3 regions of the Enterobacter cloacae complex sp. ECNIH7 genome follow, and region 2 is predicted to be linked to each of the others. Evidence: predicted binding sites of a transcription regulator. Region 2 holds the regulator's gene; each other region holds the start of a gene.
The links. The regulator CRP, encoded in region 2, controls carbon source genes, mostly activating them, when cyclic AMP is high. The targets are predictions, from matches to a motif close to ATGTGANNNNNNTCACAT.
Positions count from the first base shown of each region.

Region 1: epd (erythrose-4-phosphate dehydrogenase) is a predicted target of CRP. The motif match lies at 3,009-3,026, and genes of this name have one in related genera.
Region 3: deoC (deoxyribose-phosphate aldolase) is a predicted target of CRP. The motif match lies at 3,005-3,022, and genes of this name have one in related genera.

Region 1 is NZ_CP017990.1:4,138,011-4,143,404, reverse strand. Features, by position in the region: gene WM95_RS20465 (M48 family metallopeptidase) at 1-616, opposite strand, end outside; gene tkt (transketolase) at 889-2,880, shown strand; gene epd (erythrose-4-phosphate dehydrogenase) at 3,221-4,240, shown strand; gene pgk (phosphoglycerate kinase) at 4,290-5,394, shown strand, end outside.
Region 2 is NZ_CP017990.1:4,743,877-4,749,270, reverse strand. Features, by position in the region: gene WM95_RS23770 (YccS/YhfK family putative transporter) at 1-1,803, opposite strand, end outside; gene crp (cAMP-activated global transcriptional regulator CRP) at 1,861-2,493, opposite strand; gene WM95_RS23760 (OsmC family protein) at 2,805-3,209, shown strand; gene WM95_RS23755 (phosphoribulokinase) at 3,276-4,145, opposite strand; gene WM95_RS23750 (YheU family protein) at 4,176-4,394, opposite strand; gene WM95_RS23745 (hydrolase) at 4,391-5,394, opposite strand, start outside.
Region 3 is NZ_CP017990.1:721,750-727,143, reverse strand. Features, by position in the region: gene deoB (phosphopentomutase) at 1-609, opposite strand, end outside; gene deoA (thymidine phosphorylase) at 663-1,985, opposite strand; gene deoC (deoxyribose-phosphate aldolase) at 2,095-2,874, opposite strand; gene WM95_RS03550 (YjjI family glycine radical enzyme) at 3,137-4,684, shown strand; gene WM95_RS03545 (YjjW family glycine radical enzyme activase) at 4,659-5,394, shown strand, end outside.

The DNA of each region.
Region 1 (5,394 bases), 610 kb from region 2:
TAATGCCGCGTTTGCGCAACAGATCGTATGAGTAGTCATCCGCCTCGGACTCCTGACGCTGTGAGAACTGAGAGTTAACCAGCTTTTCACCCACGTCGCCAAGCTGTGACTGCGACAGGCTGCCAACGATACCGCCCGCTGAGGCCGCCGCTGCGCGGATGGCATTGGTGCCCAGGGCAACCTGCATCCCTTTCTTCACGTGGCCCAGGGCAACGTGGCCCATTTCGTGGCCGATCACTGCTTCCACTTCGTTGTCGGTCATCATGTCCATCAGTCCGCTATAGACGCGGATACAGCCGTTCGCCATCGCGAAGGCGTTCACGTCTTTCGCCATGTACACCTTGTAGTTCACCGGCTGGCCGTTGATGTTGTCGCCCAGCGCGGAAGCAATCTTATTCAGACGCTGCGTGTAGGTACTGTTAGCCGGCGCAAGCGTGGCTTTTCCGTCCATATCTTTACAGGCCTGGTCGCTCAGCGCTTTCACCTGCGCATCGCTCAGGGAATAGGCCTGAAAGGCCTCTGCGCCTGACGTCATCAGACCGTTAGAATCCATATTCTGACAGCCGCTCAGCAGGAGCGTTGTACCCAGGGCCAGCACTATTGCACGCATTTTCATGAGGTTGCTTCCGTACTCGTTAAACTGAATAAAATCCGAAAAGGGCACCGTCAGCGAAGCCGGTGTCGGGCTAAGTATAAGGAATATCTGCAGGGCCGGGCGAGCAGATTGCGCAACATGCGAGCATGATCCAGAGATTTCTTAACAAGCAAAAGAATGCTCCATGTACATGACTTGCGGCTTGGGTTACATTGTTGGCACTTTTTTCCGGCGTAGCCCAAAACGCGCTGTCGTCAAGGGCATGGCCTTTAACAGTCCGATCTGGAGTTAAAATGTCCTCACGTAAAGAGCTTGCTAATGCTATTCGTGCGCTGAGCATGGACGCAGTACAGAAAGCCAAATCCGGCCACCCAGGGGCTCCTATGGGTATGGCTGATATCGCCGAAGTCCTGTGGCGTGATTTCCTGAACCACAACCCGCAGAACCCGTCATGGGCTGACCGCGACCGCTTCGTGCTGTCCAACGGCCACGGCTCAATGCTGATCTATAGCCTGCTGCACCTCACCGGCTACGATCTGCCAATTGAAGAGCTGAAAAACTTCCGTCAGCTGCACTCCAAAACTCCAGGTCACCCGGAAGTGGGTTACACCGCTGGCGTAGAAACCACCACCGGCCCGCTGGGTCAGGGTATTGCTAACGCTGTGGGTATGGCGATTGCCGAGAAGACGCTGGCGGCGCAGTTCAACCGTCCTGGTCACGACATCGTAGACCACTTCACCTACGCGTTCATGGGCGACGGCTGCATGATGGAAGGCATTTCTCACGAAGTGTGCTCCCTGGCAGGTACCCTGAAGCTGGGCAAACTGGTTGCGTTCTATGACGACAACGGTATCTCCATCGACGGTCACGTTGAAGGCTGGTTCACCGACGACACCGCAGCACGTTTCGAAGCCTACGGCTGGCACGTAGTGCGTGGCGTTGATGGTCACGATGCTGACTCGATTAAACGTGCAGTGGAAGAAGCGCGCGCGGTGACGGACAAACCGTCCCTGCTGATGTGCAAAACCATCATCGGCTTCGGCTCCCCGAACAAAGCGGGTACTCACGACTCCCACGGCGCGCCATTGGGTGATGCGGAAATCGCACTGACCCGCGAAGCGCTGGGCTGGAAACACCCTGCATTCGAAATCCCATCTGAGATCTACGCTCAGTGGGATGCAAAAGAAGTAGGCCAGGCGAAAGAAGCGGCCTGGAACGAGAAATTCGCTGCCTATGCGAAAGCGTTCCCGCAGGAAGCGGCTGAATTCACCCGTCGTATGAAAGGTGAAATGCCGTCTGACTTCGACGCGAAAGCCAACGAATTCATCGCTAAGCTGCAGGCGAACCCGTCTAAAATCGCGAGCCGTAAAGCGTCTCAGAATGCGATTGAAGCGTTCGGCCCATGGCTTCCAGAATTCCTGGGCGGCTCCGCTGACCTGGCGCCATCTAACCTGACCCTGTGGTCTGGTTCTAAGCCAATCAACGAAGATACTGCCGGTAACTACATCCATTACGGTGTACGTGAATTCGGTATGACCGCGATTGCCAACGGTATCTCCCTGCACGGTGGTTTCCTGCCGTACACCTCTACCTTCCTGATGTTCGTTGAATACGCACGTAACGCCGTGCGTATGGCCGCGCTGATGAAACAGCGTCAGGTGATGGTCTACACCCACGACTCCATCGGTCTGGGTGAAGATGGTCCAACTCACCAGCCGGTAGAGCAGGTGGCTTCCCTGCGCGTGACCCCGAACATGAGCACATGGCGTCCATGTGACCAGGTTGAATCCGCGGTGGCGTGGAAATACGGCGTTGAGCGTCAGGACGGTCCAACCGCGCTGATCCTCTCCCGTCAGAACCTGGCACAGCAGGAGCGTACTCCAGAGCAGCTGGCGAACATCGCTCGCGGTGGTTACGTGCTGAAAGATTGCGCGGGTCAGCCGGAGCTGATCTTCATCGCCACCGGTTCTGAAGTTGAACTGGCGGTTGCAGCGTGGGAAAAACTGACTGCCGAAGGCGTGAAAGCGCGCGTGGTTTCCATGCCGTCTACCGACGCGTTCGACAAGCAGGATGCCGCTTACCGTGAATCCGTGCTGCCTAAAGCGGTTTCCGCTCGCGTGGCAGTGGAAGCGGGTATCGCTGACTACTGGTTCAAATACGTGGGCCTGAACGGTGCCATCGTCGGTATGACCACCTTCGGTGAATCTGCTCCTGCAGAACAGCTGTTCGAAGAGTTCGGCTTCACCGTTGAGAACGTTGTCGCGAAAGCGAAAGAACTGCTGTAATCGTTTGTAGGGTGCGGGCTGATGCCCTCACCCGAGCCCTCTCCCACGGGAGAGGGTGCAAACACTAAAAAACGGTAACCTCTCGGTTACCGTTTTGCTTTTACCTTGCCGCCATTATTCCACTTAAAATGTGACGCAAGTCATATAGCGCGCTTATTCATCTGGACAGACATTCCTTTTATTCCCCGATTCGCTTATTCTTGCTGAAGCGTTTCAGTCGATTAAATGTTCGACAATTGACCAATCAATCGCAGTTTGTGACAGCAAGGATTCCCCTTCGGGCGTGGCTGGATTACTCTTTCAGCCACCTCAAACTCAGGGATTGCTTTGCAGGAGATCTATGACCGTACGCGTAGCGATTAATGGCTTCGGTCGCATCGGACGTAACGTGGTTCGTGCTTTATATGAATCCGGACGTCGGGCGGAAATAACCGTGGTGGCAATCAATGAACTGGCGGATGCTACGGGCATGGCGCATTTATTGAAATATGACACCAGCCACGGACGCTTTGCCTGGGACGTACGCCAGGAAAGAGAACAGCTGTTTGTGGGTGACGACGCTATTCGCGTGCTGCATGAGAACAGCATCTCCGGGCTACCCTGGCGTGAACTGGGTGTGGATGTGGTGCTGGACTGTACCGGCGTGTACGGCAACCGCGAACATGGCGAAGCGCATCTTGCAGCAGGCGCGAAAAAAGTCCTGTTTTCTCATCCCGGCAGTAACGACCTCGACGCGACCGTCGTGTTTGGCGTCAACCAGCATGAGCTGCAGGCCGAACACCGCATTGTTTCCAACGCCTCCTGTACCACTAACTGCATTATTCCGGTCATCAAACTGTTAGACGATGCGTATGGCATTGAATCCGGCACTGTGACCACAATTCACTCCGCCATGCACGATCAGCAGGTGATTGACGCCTACCACCCGGATTTACGGCGCACTCGCGCGGCGAGCCAGTCAATCATTCCGGTGGATACGAAACTGGCGGCAGGGATCACCCGTATTTTTCCGCAGTTTAATGACCGGTTTGAAGCGATTGCCGTGCGTGTCCCGACGATTAACGTCACCGCAATCGATCTTAGCGTGACGGTGAAAAAACCGGTAAAAGCCTGTGAAGTCAACCTGTTGCTGCAAAAAGCGGCACAGGGGGCATTTCATGGTATAGTTGACTATACGGAATTACCGTTGGTCTCAGTAGATTTTAACCACGACCCGCACAGCGCCATCGTCGATGGCACGCAAACGAGGGTCAGTGGCGCGCACCTTATCAAGACGCTGGTCTGGTGTGATAACGAATGGGGCTTTGCTAACCGAATGCTCGACACCACGTTAGCAATGGCCGCTCAAGGTTTCAGGTAAGACGCATTGTGCGTCTGCAAAACTTTAAGAATCAACGAGAGGATTCACCATGTCTGTAATTAAGATGACCGATCTGGATCTGGCTGGTAAACGCGTTTTCATCCGTGCCGATCTGAACGTGCCGGTTAAAGATGGCAAAGTGACCAGCGACGCGCGTATCCGTGCATCACTGCCAACCATCGAACTGGCTCTGAAGCAGGGCGCGAAAGTGATGGTCACCTCCCACCTGGGTCGTCCAACTGAAGGCGAGTACAACGAAGAGTTCTCTCTGCTGCCAGTGGTTAATTACCTGAAAGACAAACTGTCCAACCCGGTTCGCCTGGTTAAAGATTACCTGGACGGCGTTGAAGTGGCAGCCGGTGAACTGGTTGTTCTGGAAAACGTTCGCTTCAACAAAGGCGAAAAGAAAGACGACGAAACTCTGTCCAAAAAATACGCTGCACTGTGCGACGTGTTCGTGATGGATGCATTCGGTACGGCTCACCGTGCTCAGGCGTCAACCCACGGTATCGGTAAATTCGCAGACGTTGCGTGTGCCGGTCCTCTGCTGGCTGACGAACTGGAAGCGCTGGGTAAAGCACTGAAAGAACCTGCTCGTCCGATGGTCGCTATCGTTGGTGGTTCTAAAGTTTCCACCAAACTGACCGTTCTGGATTCCCTGTCTAAAATCGCTGACCAGCTGATCGTTGGCGGTGGTATCGCGAACACCTTCGTTGCCGCTCAGGGCCACAACGTGGGCAAATCCCTGTACGAAGCAGACCTGGTTGACGAAGCCAAACGCCTGCTGGGTACCTGTGATATCCCGGTTCCAACTGACGTTCGCGTCGCGACCGAGTTCTCCGAGACCGCAACCGCGACTCTGAAATCTGTCAACGACATCAAAGACGAAGAGCAGATTCTGGACCTGGGCGACGTTTCTGCACAGAAACTGGCTGAAATCCTCAAAAACGCGAAAACTATCCTGTGGAACGGTCCTGTTGGCGTGTTCGAATTCCCGAACTTCCGCAAAGGTACTGAAATTGTTGCTAACGCTATCGCAGACAGCGAAGCGTTCTCTATCGCAGGCGGTGGTGACACCCTGGCAGCAATCGACCTGTTCGGTATCGCTGACAAGATCTCCTACATCTCCACTGGTGGCGGCGCATTCCTCGAAT
Region 2 (5,394 bases):
CGTGTGCTCGCGCGCCAGCGTGGTCATGGCGTTAATGTGCTCGACGATAAACTGGCTGTGCGTCACCCAGAGCTTCATGTCTGCCAGATAGTGCGAGTTAAAGCCCGGCTCCTGCATCGCCTGGTTGAGCGAGTTAAACAGGGCGTTGTGCGCCTGGTTGACCTTCATCCGCTGATAGGCCAGCGGGGAGGGCTGCGGGTCGTCGCTCAGGATCAGGCGAATAGCCTGCTGGTCGGCTTCCAGCGCGTCGTGGGCGTTCTGCCTCAGCAGCCCGCTCTGCCACTGCGGCCACAGCCAGACCATTCCGCCAAAGGCAATCAGGCAGCCGATCAGGGTATCAATCAGCCTGGCGATAATAAACTGTTCGCCATTGAGCGTGAGCAGCTGCAGGGTATATACCGCCGTCACCGTAAAGCCCACCATCGCCCAGCCGTAATTTTTGCGGATAATCAGGTAGCTCACCAGCGTGATCGCCAGCATGCCTGCCAGGGTATAGCCTTCCGGCACGTGGAAGTGTAGCGTTACGCCCGCAATGATCAGCCCGGCCATCGTTCCGCCAGCCCTGTGCAGAATACGCACCCGCGTGGCGCCGTAGCCGTTCTGGGTGACAAACAGCACGGTCATTAAGATCCAGTACGGTTTCGGCAGGTGCAGCGCCATGCCCATCAGGCTGGCGGTACTGAGCATAACGCTAATCCTGGCGGCGTTGCGCAGGGCGGACGATTTAAGGGAAAGATAGCTCCTGAGCGCGGGCAATAACGGAAGCCGTTTTTGCTTATCCGCCATCAGGTCGCGGGGATAAAGCGGGCGCTGCGTGCGCAACACGCGGGCGATGCGGCTGAAGTGCCAGGCGGCAAACTGGCCGACCGGGTTATCGGGATGCTGGCGGGCGATTTTCTCCAGCGCGCCCAGCTGTTTTTCCATGTTAAAGCGCGTGGGGTAGCGGTGGTAGAGAATATCATCGGCCAGCACGCGCAGACGTGCGGACACGGTTTGTGCGTTCCAGCGGATCACCGCTTCGGCGTGGCTGCGCTCGACCAGCTTTTGCACCTCCTGCGGGTGATGAAGGCTTACGGAGATGTGCTCCTGCAGATCCAGCCCGACCTGGAAGGTGCGCAGCAGCCGTTTGTATTCGTGGTTCTTGTTGGCGGCGAGCATATGCAGCTGCTGATAGCACTGGCTTATGAGATCCACCACCTTCTGCTGGCGCGTCAGCAGCGGCGGTAAGGATTTTTCCGGGTCGGTATGCTGGGTGAGCAGGGTATATTTGGCTTCGCAGTAATCCGCAAGCTGCACATAGAGCAGGCTCAGGGATTCACGCAGCGGCTGTTCGCGCCACAGCCAGAACCAAAACCAGTTAAATAGCCCGTACCATAATGTCCCCAGGGCGTAGATCAGCAGCGGCTCCCACACCGGCATGTTCCCGGCGAGGCTCAGCGTGAAAATAGCCGCAATCAGCGAGGCGGGAAGCAGGCGGGCGTGCAGCGAACTGATTTCCGCCGTGACGCCGAGCGTCATCGCCAGCACGGTCAGGATCAGCGGCAGCGGGATATCCCGGGCAAGCAGAAGCTGCACGGCGAGGCTACAGCCGGCAAACAGGCAGCCACCGATAATCAGGCGTTTGAAAAAGCGCTTATGCGGCGTGTCCAGACCGGCGATGTTGCAGCAGGCGGGCACGAGGGAAAACAGCAGGCCTTGCTGAAGATGTCCGAGGATCAGGCCTATGGCCACAGGAAGACACAACACCAGCGTTTGCCGCTGTGCGTAGTTAACTTCCGGGTGATAGATCAGCCTGCGCCACATGGGGAGTAGAGACAAAAACGGCGTGACACCCTGCGGTGACACGCCGTTTGAGCGGAATTAACGCGTTCCGTAGACCACGATGGTTTTACCGTGGGCGGAGATCAGGTTTTGATCTTCCAGCATTTTCAGGATACGGCCCACTGTTTCACGGGAGCAACCGACGATCTGACCAATTTCCTGACGGGTAATTTTAATTTGCATGCCGTCCGGGTGGGTCATTGCGTCTGGCTGTTTCGCCAGGTTCAACAGGGTTTGTGCGATACGGCCGGTAACGTCCAGGAAGGCGAGGTTACCCACTTTCTCTGACGTGACCTGCAGACGGCGCGCCATCTGGGAAGAAAGACGCATCAGGATGTCAGGGTTAACCTGAATCAGCTGACGGAACTTCTTGTAAGAAATTTCAGCCACTTCACATGCTGTCTTTGCACGAACCCAGGCGCTACGTTCCTGGCCCTCTTCAAACAGGCCCAGTTCACCGATGAAATCGCCCTGGTTCAGATAAGAAAGGATCATCTCTTTCCCTTCTTCATCTTTGATCAGCACTGCCACCGAGCCTTTAACGATGTAATACAACGTTTCCGCTTTTTCACCCTGGTGAATCAGCGTGCTCTTCGATGGGTACTTATGAATGTGGCAATGAGACAAGAACCATTCGAGAGTCGGGTCTGTTTGCGGTTTGCCAAGCACCATGCGCTGTTATCCTCTGTTATAAGCTGTCACCAGAGTCATCAGATGCATCCGGACTCTGGGGTTGCAATCGAATTCTTACCCATACCCTGGGAAGTCGGCTACCGTAACGTTTCGCAGCCAGTAAAGTTTGATGTCCTCTGCATACACGTGTAACGTCAATGTATTACTGTAGCATCCTGAGTGTTTTAGCATAGCTTTCGCCGCGTGTCTCCTGGTGTCTCGCTTCAGCATGATGCAGGTCGCCTTCCATTGCGAGAAATGTAACGCACGCGTAATCTGTCACCAAAAATGCAACGTTGGAGTTAATGAATATGCAAGCGCGCGTGAAGTGGGTTGAAGGTTTAACGTTCCTGGGCGAATCCGCATCAGGACACCAGATTTTGATGGACGGTAACTCCGGCGATAAAGCGCCAAGCCCAATGGAAATGGTGCTGATGGCGGCAGGGGGTTGCAGCGCCATTGACGTGGTGTCGATTCTGCAAAAAGGACGTCATGACGTGACGGATTGTGAGGTTAAACTCACATCAGAGCGTCGCGATGAGGCGCCACGCCTGTTCACCCATATTAACCTGCACTTTGTGGTCACCGGTAAAGAACTGAAAGACGCGGCGGTCTCACGTGCGGTGGACCTGTCTGCGGAGAAGTACTGCTCTGTGGCGTTAATGCTGGAGAAAGCGGTAAAAATCACCCATTCGTATGAAGTGATCGAGGCGTGATTGATGGGGCATCGTGCGTGTTGATGCCCTCACCCTAACCCTCTCCCACTGGGAGAGGGAACATGCTCACGCGATCTGCTTCCCTTCCATCAGTCGCTCCACCAGCGGCGTCATGATGAGCTCCATCGCCAGCCCCATTTTCCCGCCCGGCACGACTAACGTATTCATGTGCGAAATAAACGAGCCCTGCAGCATCGCCAGCAGCCAGGGATAGTCAATGCCTTCGAGATTGCGGAAATGGATCACCACAAAGCTCTCATCCAGCGACGGGATGCTTTTAGCGGCAAACGGGTTGGAGGTGTCCACCGTCGGCACGCGCTGGAAGTTGATATGGGTGCGGGAGAACTGCGGCGTCAGGAAGTTGATGTAATCCTCCATGGAGCGCACCACCGAGTCCATCACAGCCTCTCGCGAATGGCCGCGCTCGCTCATGTCACGCGTCAGCTTCTGGATCCACTCCAGGTTAACGATAGGGACCACGCCGACCAGCAGATCCACGTGGCGCGCCACGTCGTGTTGAGGGGTGACCACGCCGCCGTGCAATCCTTCGTAAAACAGGACGTCGGTGGGTTCCGGCAGCGGCTGCCACGGGGTAAAGGTTCCCGGCACCTGATTCCAGGGTACGGCTTCATCATAGGTGTGCAGATACTTGCGGGACTGCCCTTTGCCGCTCTTGCCATACTCTATAAAGGTTTGTTCCAGCAGGCCGAAGTCATTGGCTTCCGGGCCGAAGTAGCTGATGTGTTTACCCGAATCGCGCGCCTTACGAATGGCCATGTCCATCTCCGGACGCGTGTAGCGGTGAAAGCTGTCGCCTTCGACCTCCGCCGCACGGAGATTCAGCTGGGCGAAAATCTTGCGAAATGCGAGGCTGGTGGTGGTGGTTCCTGCACCACTCGACCCCGTAACGGCAATAACCGGATGTCTGGCAGACATAGCAACTCCCTGACTGAAAAGGGTGGAAGATCAGCCGTGAAACGCGTTGCGGGGCATGATATTGACCGTCTCATGCAGTTCTGACCACACCAGCACCACGTCGCCGCTTTTCAGCTGGCGCTTAACATCGTTGACCTTTTGCTCAAGCGAGCGTTCCTGTTCACCATAATCGGTGCCTTCGCGTAATACAAAGCTTTCAATCAGATTATCGAGCGTAATGGGCGCCAGATCCTGCCAGGGAATAATCATTTTGCACCGTCCAGATAAGGGGTCAGCCAGTCAGGAATACGCGCCTCAAGCCACATTTTCGGGCGGCGCAGCGTGCCGCCGATAAACCCGACGTGGCCGCCATGCTCGGTCAACTGATAGTGAACGTTGTCGGGCAGGAATTCCTGAGCGGGGATCGAGTGATGATCCATAAACGGGTCATCTTTGGCATGAATAATCAGCGTCGGCTGCGTGATCTTGCTGAGCAGCGGCATGGCGCTGCACTGACGATAATAGTCAATCGCATCGGCGAAGCCGTGGATTTTCGCGGTGATCAGGTCGTCGAATTCGCGAATGCGGCGCACCTTTTTCAGCTGGCGCAGGCTGACCGGCAGGGTATCCGGGTAGGCCTTCAGCTTACGCGCCGCGTTGGCCTTCAAAAGGTTGAGCAGGTAGCGCTGATAGACGCGGGAAAAGCCCTTATCCATGTGGTAGCTGCACTGCTCGAGCATAAACGGCGCGGAGACAATGACGGCGGCATCCAGCGGGACGCTTTCACCCTCTTTGGCCAGCAGACAGGCCAGCATGTTGCCGCCCAGCGAGTAGCCCACGGCGGCCGTTGGCACGGTGCCATAATTTTCCCGCAGCCAGTGTAAAAACCACGTCCCGTCTTCGGTTTCACCCGAGTGATAAATGCGTTTCTGACGATTCGGTTCGCCGCTGCAGCCGCGAAAATGCATCACCACGCCGAGCCAGCCGCGCGCTTTTGCCGCCTCAATTAGCCCATGCGCATACGGGCTGTGCAGGCTGCCTTCCAGACCGTGGAAAACCACCAGACGCGGCTTATGGCGAGCCTGTTCAGGCGCTTCGCTCCAGGCGAGATCCAGAAAGTCACCGTCTGGCAGGTCAAGCCGTTGCCAGTGCGGGGTGAACTGAACCTTGCGGCGGATCAGTCGCGGCAGCATGGTCTGCAAATGGGGATTGGCCACGCCGCGCATAGGCACGAACTCAGTGCTGTCTTCGGCCGCAATGTCGAAGTCTG
Region 3 (5,394 bases), 1.1 Mb from region 2:
TTCGGTCAGCTCTTCACGGGCGATTTCGCACAGCTCATAGAGTTTATCCAGGCCAAACGTCTCTTCGTGGCACGCAATCTGGAACACGGAGTCAGCAGAGGTGTAGAAAATCGGCTTGCCGGTTTTCATGTGCTCTTCGCCGAGCTGATCCAGAATCACGGTACCGGAAGAGTGGCAGTTACCGAGGTAGCCCGGCAGGTTGGCGCGCTTCACTAGCTTATCGAGCAGCTCCTGCGGGAAGCTGTTCTCGTGATCGGAGAAGTAACCCCAGTCGAACAGCACCGGCACACCGGCGATTTCCCAGTGGCCAGACGGGGTGTCTTTACCGGAGGAGAGTTCGTGAGCCCAGCCATAGGCGCCCACGACTTCCGCGTTGCCGTCCATACCGGCTGCGATTTTACCGGTAGAACCTTCATGCGCTTTCACCAGACCGAGGCGGGTCAGGTTAGGTAGAGTCAGAGGGCCTTTACGACCGTTGTCCGCTTCGCCTTTCGCACAGGCTTCCGCGATGTGGCCCATGGTATCGGAACCCACGTCACCAAAACGTTCTGCATCTTCGGTTGCGCCGATGCCGAATGAGTCCAGCACCATAATAAATGCACGTTTCATAATTGTTCTCCGTACGTAGTGCTTCAAAAATTATCGATCAGATCAGTATACCGCTATTCGGTGATACGGCGATAGACAGTCGGTGTGGTTTCCGGCGCTTTATCGTCAAGCGTAATAGCCGCTTTCACCGCTTTAGCCGCTTCCTGCCAGCTGGCTTCGTCTTTGGCGTGGATCACCGCCAGCGGACGTTGACCGTCAACGCTGTCGCCCAGACGGGCCATATCGGTAAAGCCGACGCTGTAATCAATGGTGTCTGACGCCTGACGACGGCCACCGCCCATCGAGACCACCGCCATGCCGAGGGCACGGGTGTCCATCGCAGAGACAAACCCTTCGCTATCGGCATACACCGCTTTGCTGAGCGTCGCGGTTGGCAGGTATTTCGCGTAGTTTTCGACGAAATCGGTCGGGCCCTTCTGGGCTGCAACCATGCGGCCGAAAATGTCCGCCGCTTTGCCGTTATCCAGCACCGCCTGCAGCTTCGCGCGGGCTTCTGCGTCGTCTTTGGCCAGCTTGCCGGAGATTAACATCTCAACGCACAGCGCCATGGTGACGTCGAACAGACGCGGGTTACGGTATTCGCCTGTGAGGAACTGGACGGCTTCACGCACTTCGACGGCGTTACCGGCGCTGGAGGCCAGCACCTGGTTCATGTCAGTGAGCAGCGCGGTGGTGCGCACGCCCGCGCCGTTGGAGACCCCAACGATCGCTTCGGCAAGCGCAGCAGAAAGTTCATAGGTTGGCATAAAGGCGCCGCTGCCGACCTTCACGTCCATCACCAGCGCGTCCAGCCCTTCTGCCAGTTTCTTCGCCAGGATAGAGGCGGTGATCAGCGGGATGGAGTCAACGGTCGCGGTGATGTCGCGGGTCGCGTAGAAACGCTTGTCTGCCGGAGCAAGAGAGCTGGTCTGGCCAATAATCGCCACACCAACGTCTTTAATAATGTCGCGGAAGCGGTTGTCGTCCGGGAAGATATCGAAGCCCGGAATGGCTTCCAGTTTGTCGAGCGTACCGCCGGTGTGGCCCAGGCCGCGCCCGGAGATCATCGGGATGTAACCGCCGCAGGCTGCCACCATGGGGCCGAGCATCAGAGACGTCACGTCACCCACGCCACCGGTGGAGTGTTTATCCACAATCGGGCCGTTAAGGTTGAGGCTTTTCCAGTCCAGAACGGTTCCTGAATCTCGCATCGCCATGGTCAGCGACACGCGCTCAGGCATCGACATATCGTGGAAGAAAATGGTCATCGCCAGAGCCGCAATCTGCCCTTCTGAGACGGTGTTATCACGAATGCCGTTGATAAAGAAGCGGATCTCTTCGTCGCTTAATGCATGACCATCACGTTTTTTACGAATAATTTCTTGTGCGAGAAACACGGTAACCTCCATGCGGAATCGGGGGAGTTGTGGCGGGTGGCGCTACGCTTACCCGCCCTACGATCCTGTCGGCCGGATAAGCGAAGCGTCATCCGGCATTGTCTGGCAATCAGTAGCTGCTTGCGCTCTTACCGTCGCCGTGACCCAGCGCTTTCAGCAGGCTGGCCAGCAGGCTGGACGCACCGAAGCGGTAGTGACGGGAATCGGCCCAGTCGGCGCCAAACAGCTCGTCGGCAATCGCCAGGAACTGCTGCGCGTCTTCAGCGGTACGCACGCCGCCCGCAGGTTTGAAACCAACGGTTTTGGATACGCCCATGTCGCGGATCACTTCCATCATGATGCGCGCGCTTTCCGGGGTCGCATTCACCGGCACTTTACCGGTAGAGGTTTTAATGAAATCCGCACCGGCTTTGATGGAGATTTCAGATGCTTTACGAATCAGCGCCTCTTCTTTCAGCTCGCCGGTTTCGATGATCACTTTAAGCAGCACGTTTGCCGCCGCGCACGCGTCTTTACAGGCTTTCACCAGGTCAAAACCGACCTGCTCGTTGCCGGCGATCAGCGCGCGGTACGGGAACACCACGTCAACTTCGTCTGCGCCGTAAGCAATCGCCGCGCGGGTTTCTGCTAGCGCAATCTCGATATCGTCGTTGCCATGCGGGAAGTTAGTTACGGTTGCAATACGCACGTCCGGCGTGCCCTGCTCTTTCAGCGTCTTACGGGCAATCGGGATAAAGCGCGGGTAGATACAGATGGCTGCGGTGTTACCCACCGGCGTTTTCGCCTGATGGCACAGGGCGATGACTTTTTCATTGGTGTCGTCATCGTTCAGGGTCGTCAGGTCCATCAGCTTCAACGCGCGCAGGCTGCTTGCTGTTAAATCGGTCATAACATTCTCCAACGGCAGTGCCGTATAAATTTTACCTTGCGGGTCTGTGAGTATTCTAACATTCACCCGCATCCACACTTCGACATTCATCACAGTTAATGAAAACTGCATACAAATTTGCATTACTGTAATGAGATCTTCTTCAAACTTTAGTGCGTAAGTTGTCGACTAAAGCAGCGATACCCCCTGTCGGATCAAAAGCCCCGACAGGCTGGCTTCCTACAATCCGTTCATCATCCGCAGAACATTCAAGGAAGCGAATATGCCCCACTCCAGCCCCGACGCCCTGCAACAACGTTGCCAGCACATTGTGACAAGCCCGGTGTTAACCCCGGAACAAAAACGTCATTTTCTGGCGCTGGAAGCGGAGAACAACCTGCCTTACCCGGCACTTCCTGAGGCCGCACGAGCCGCGCTGGACGAGGGGTTTATCTGCGACATGTTCGAAGGCCATGCGCCTTACAAACCCCGTTACGTTCTGCCGGATTACGCAAAATTTCTGGCTAACGGTTCAGAGTGGCTGGAGCTGGAAGGCGCGAAAGATCTCGACGACGCCCTCTCGCTGTTAACCATCCTCTACCATCATGTTCCGTCCGTCACATCGATGCCGGTCTATCTCGGTCAGCTTGATGCGATATTGACGCCATATGTTAGAATTCTAACACAAGAAGAGGTCGATAGCCGAATAAAACGTTTCTGGCGCTATCTCGACCGTACGCTGCCGGATGCGTTTATGCACGCAAACATCGGGCCTGAAGATACGCCCGTCGCGCGCGCCATTCTGCGTGCCGATGCAGAGCTGAAGCAGGTCGCGCCGAACCTGACCTTTATCTACGATCCCGATATCACCCCGGACGACCTGCTGCTTGAGGTGGCAAAAAACATATGTGAATGCAGCAAACCGCATATTTCTAACGGCCCGATGAATGATAAAATTTTCACAAAAGGCCGTTACGGCGTGGTGAGCTGTTACAACTCCCTGCCGCTTGCAGGCGGTGGCAGCACTCTGGTGCGCCTCAACCTCAAAGCCATTGCTGAACGCAGCACATCCATTGAAGACTTCTTCACCCGCACGCTCCCGCACTACTGCCAGCAGCAAATTGCCATCATCGATGCACGTTGCGGTTTCCTGTACGAGCAATCTGGCTTCTTTGAGAATAGCTTCCTGGTCAAAGAGGGGCTGATTGATGCCGATCGGTTTGTGCCCATGTTTGGCATGTACGGCCTGGCGGAAGCGGTGAATACGCTCTGTGAAAAGGAGGGCATTGAAGGCCGTTACGGAAAAGACGAGCAGGCCAACGCGCTGGGCTATCGCATCAGCGAACAGCTTGCGGCGTTCGTTGAAAGCACGCCGGTGAAGCACGGCTGGAAGCATCGCGCGATGCTGCACGCGCAGTCGGGGATCAGCTCCGACTCCGGCACCACGCCGGGCGCGCGCCTGCCCTACGGCGATGAGTCGGATCCTGTCAGCCACCTGCTGGCCGTTGCGCCGCATCACAAACACTATCACTCCGGAATCAGCGATATTCTCACCCTGGAGGAGACGGTCAAACGCAATCCGCAGGCGGTGGTTCAGCTTTGCCTGGGCGCGTTCAGGGCCGGTATGCGTGAATTTACCGCCAACGTAGCGGGTAACGATCTGGTACGCGTGACCGGCTACATGGTTCGCTTGTCGGATCTGGAGAAATACCGGGAAGCCGGATCGCGCACCAATACTACCTGGCTGGGGGAAGAAGCCGCACGCAATACCCGTATTCTGGAACGTCAGCCGCGCGTGGTTAGCCATGAACAGCAGATGCGCTTTAGTTAGTCAGGTTATTCCTTTTTCCTGCGTGGACGGGCCGGGCAGCCGCCTGGCGCTGTTCCTGCAGGGCTGCAACCTGCGCTGCAAAACCTGCCACAACCCGTGGACGATCGGGCGCTGCAACGACTGCGGGGACTGCGTGCCCCACTGCCCGCACGACGCGCTAACCATTCAGGCCGGACGCGTCTGGTGGCAGGAGAGTGACTGCCAGCAGTGCGACACCTGCCTGCACCTGTGCCAGCAGCAGGCAACGCCTATGGCGCACCGCTTCAGCGTGGAAGAGATCCTCACTCATGTCCGCAAATCCTCCCCCTTTATCGAAGGGCTCACCGTGAGCGGTGGTGAAGCCACAACGCAATTGCCGTTTTTGATCGCCCTGTTCACCGCGATCAAAGCCGATCCCGCCCTGCGTCACCTCACCTGCCTGGTAGACAGCAACGGTCTGTTAAGCGAAACCGGCTGGCAAAAGCTGCTGCCGGTACTGGATGGCGCGATGCTGGATCTGAAGGCGTGGGGGAACGAGCATCACCGCTTCCTGACCGGGCGCGAAAACCCGCAGATTAAGCAGAGCATCCGCTGGCTGGCAGATCGTCACCGTTTGACGGAACTCCGCCTGCTGGTGATTCCGGAGCAGTGTGATTATCTGGAACATCTCAAACCGCTAACGACCTTTGTCCACGGACTTGGAAATGTTCCGGTACGAATCAACGCGTTTC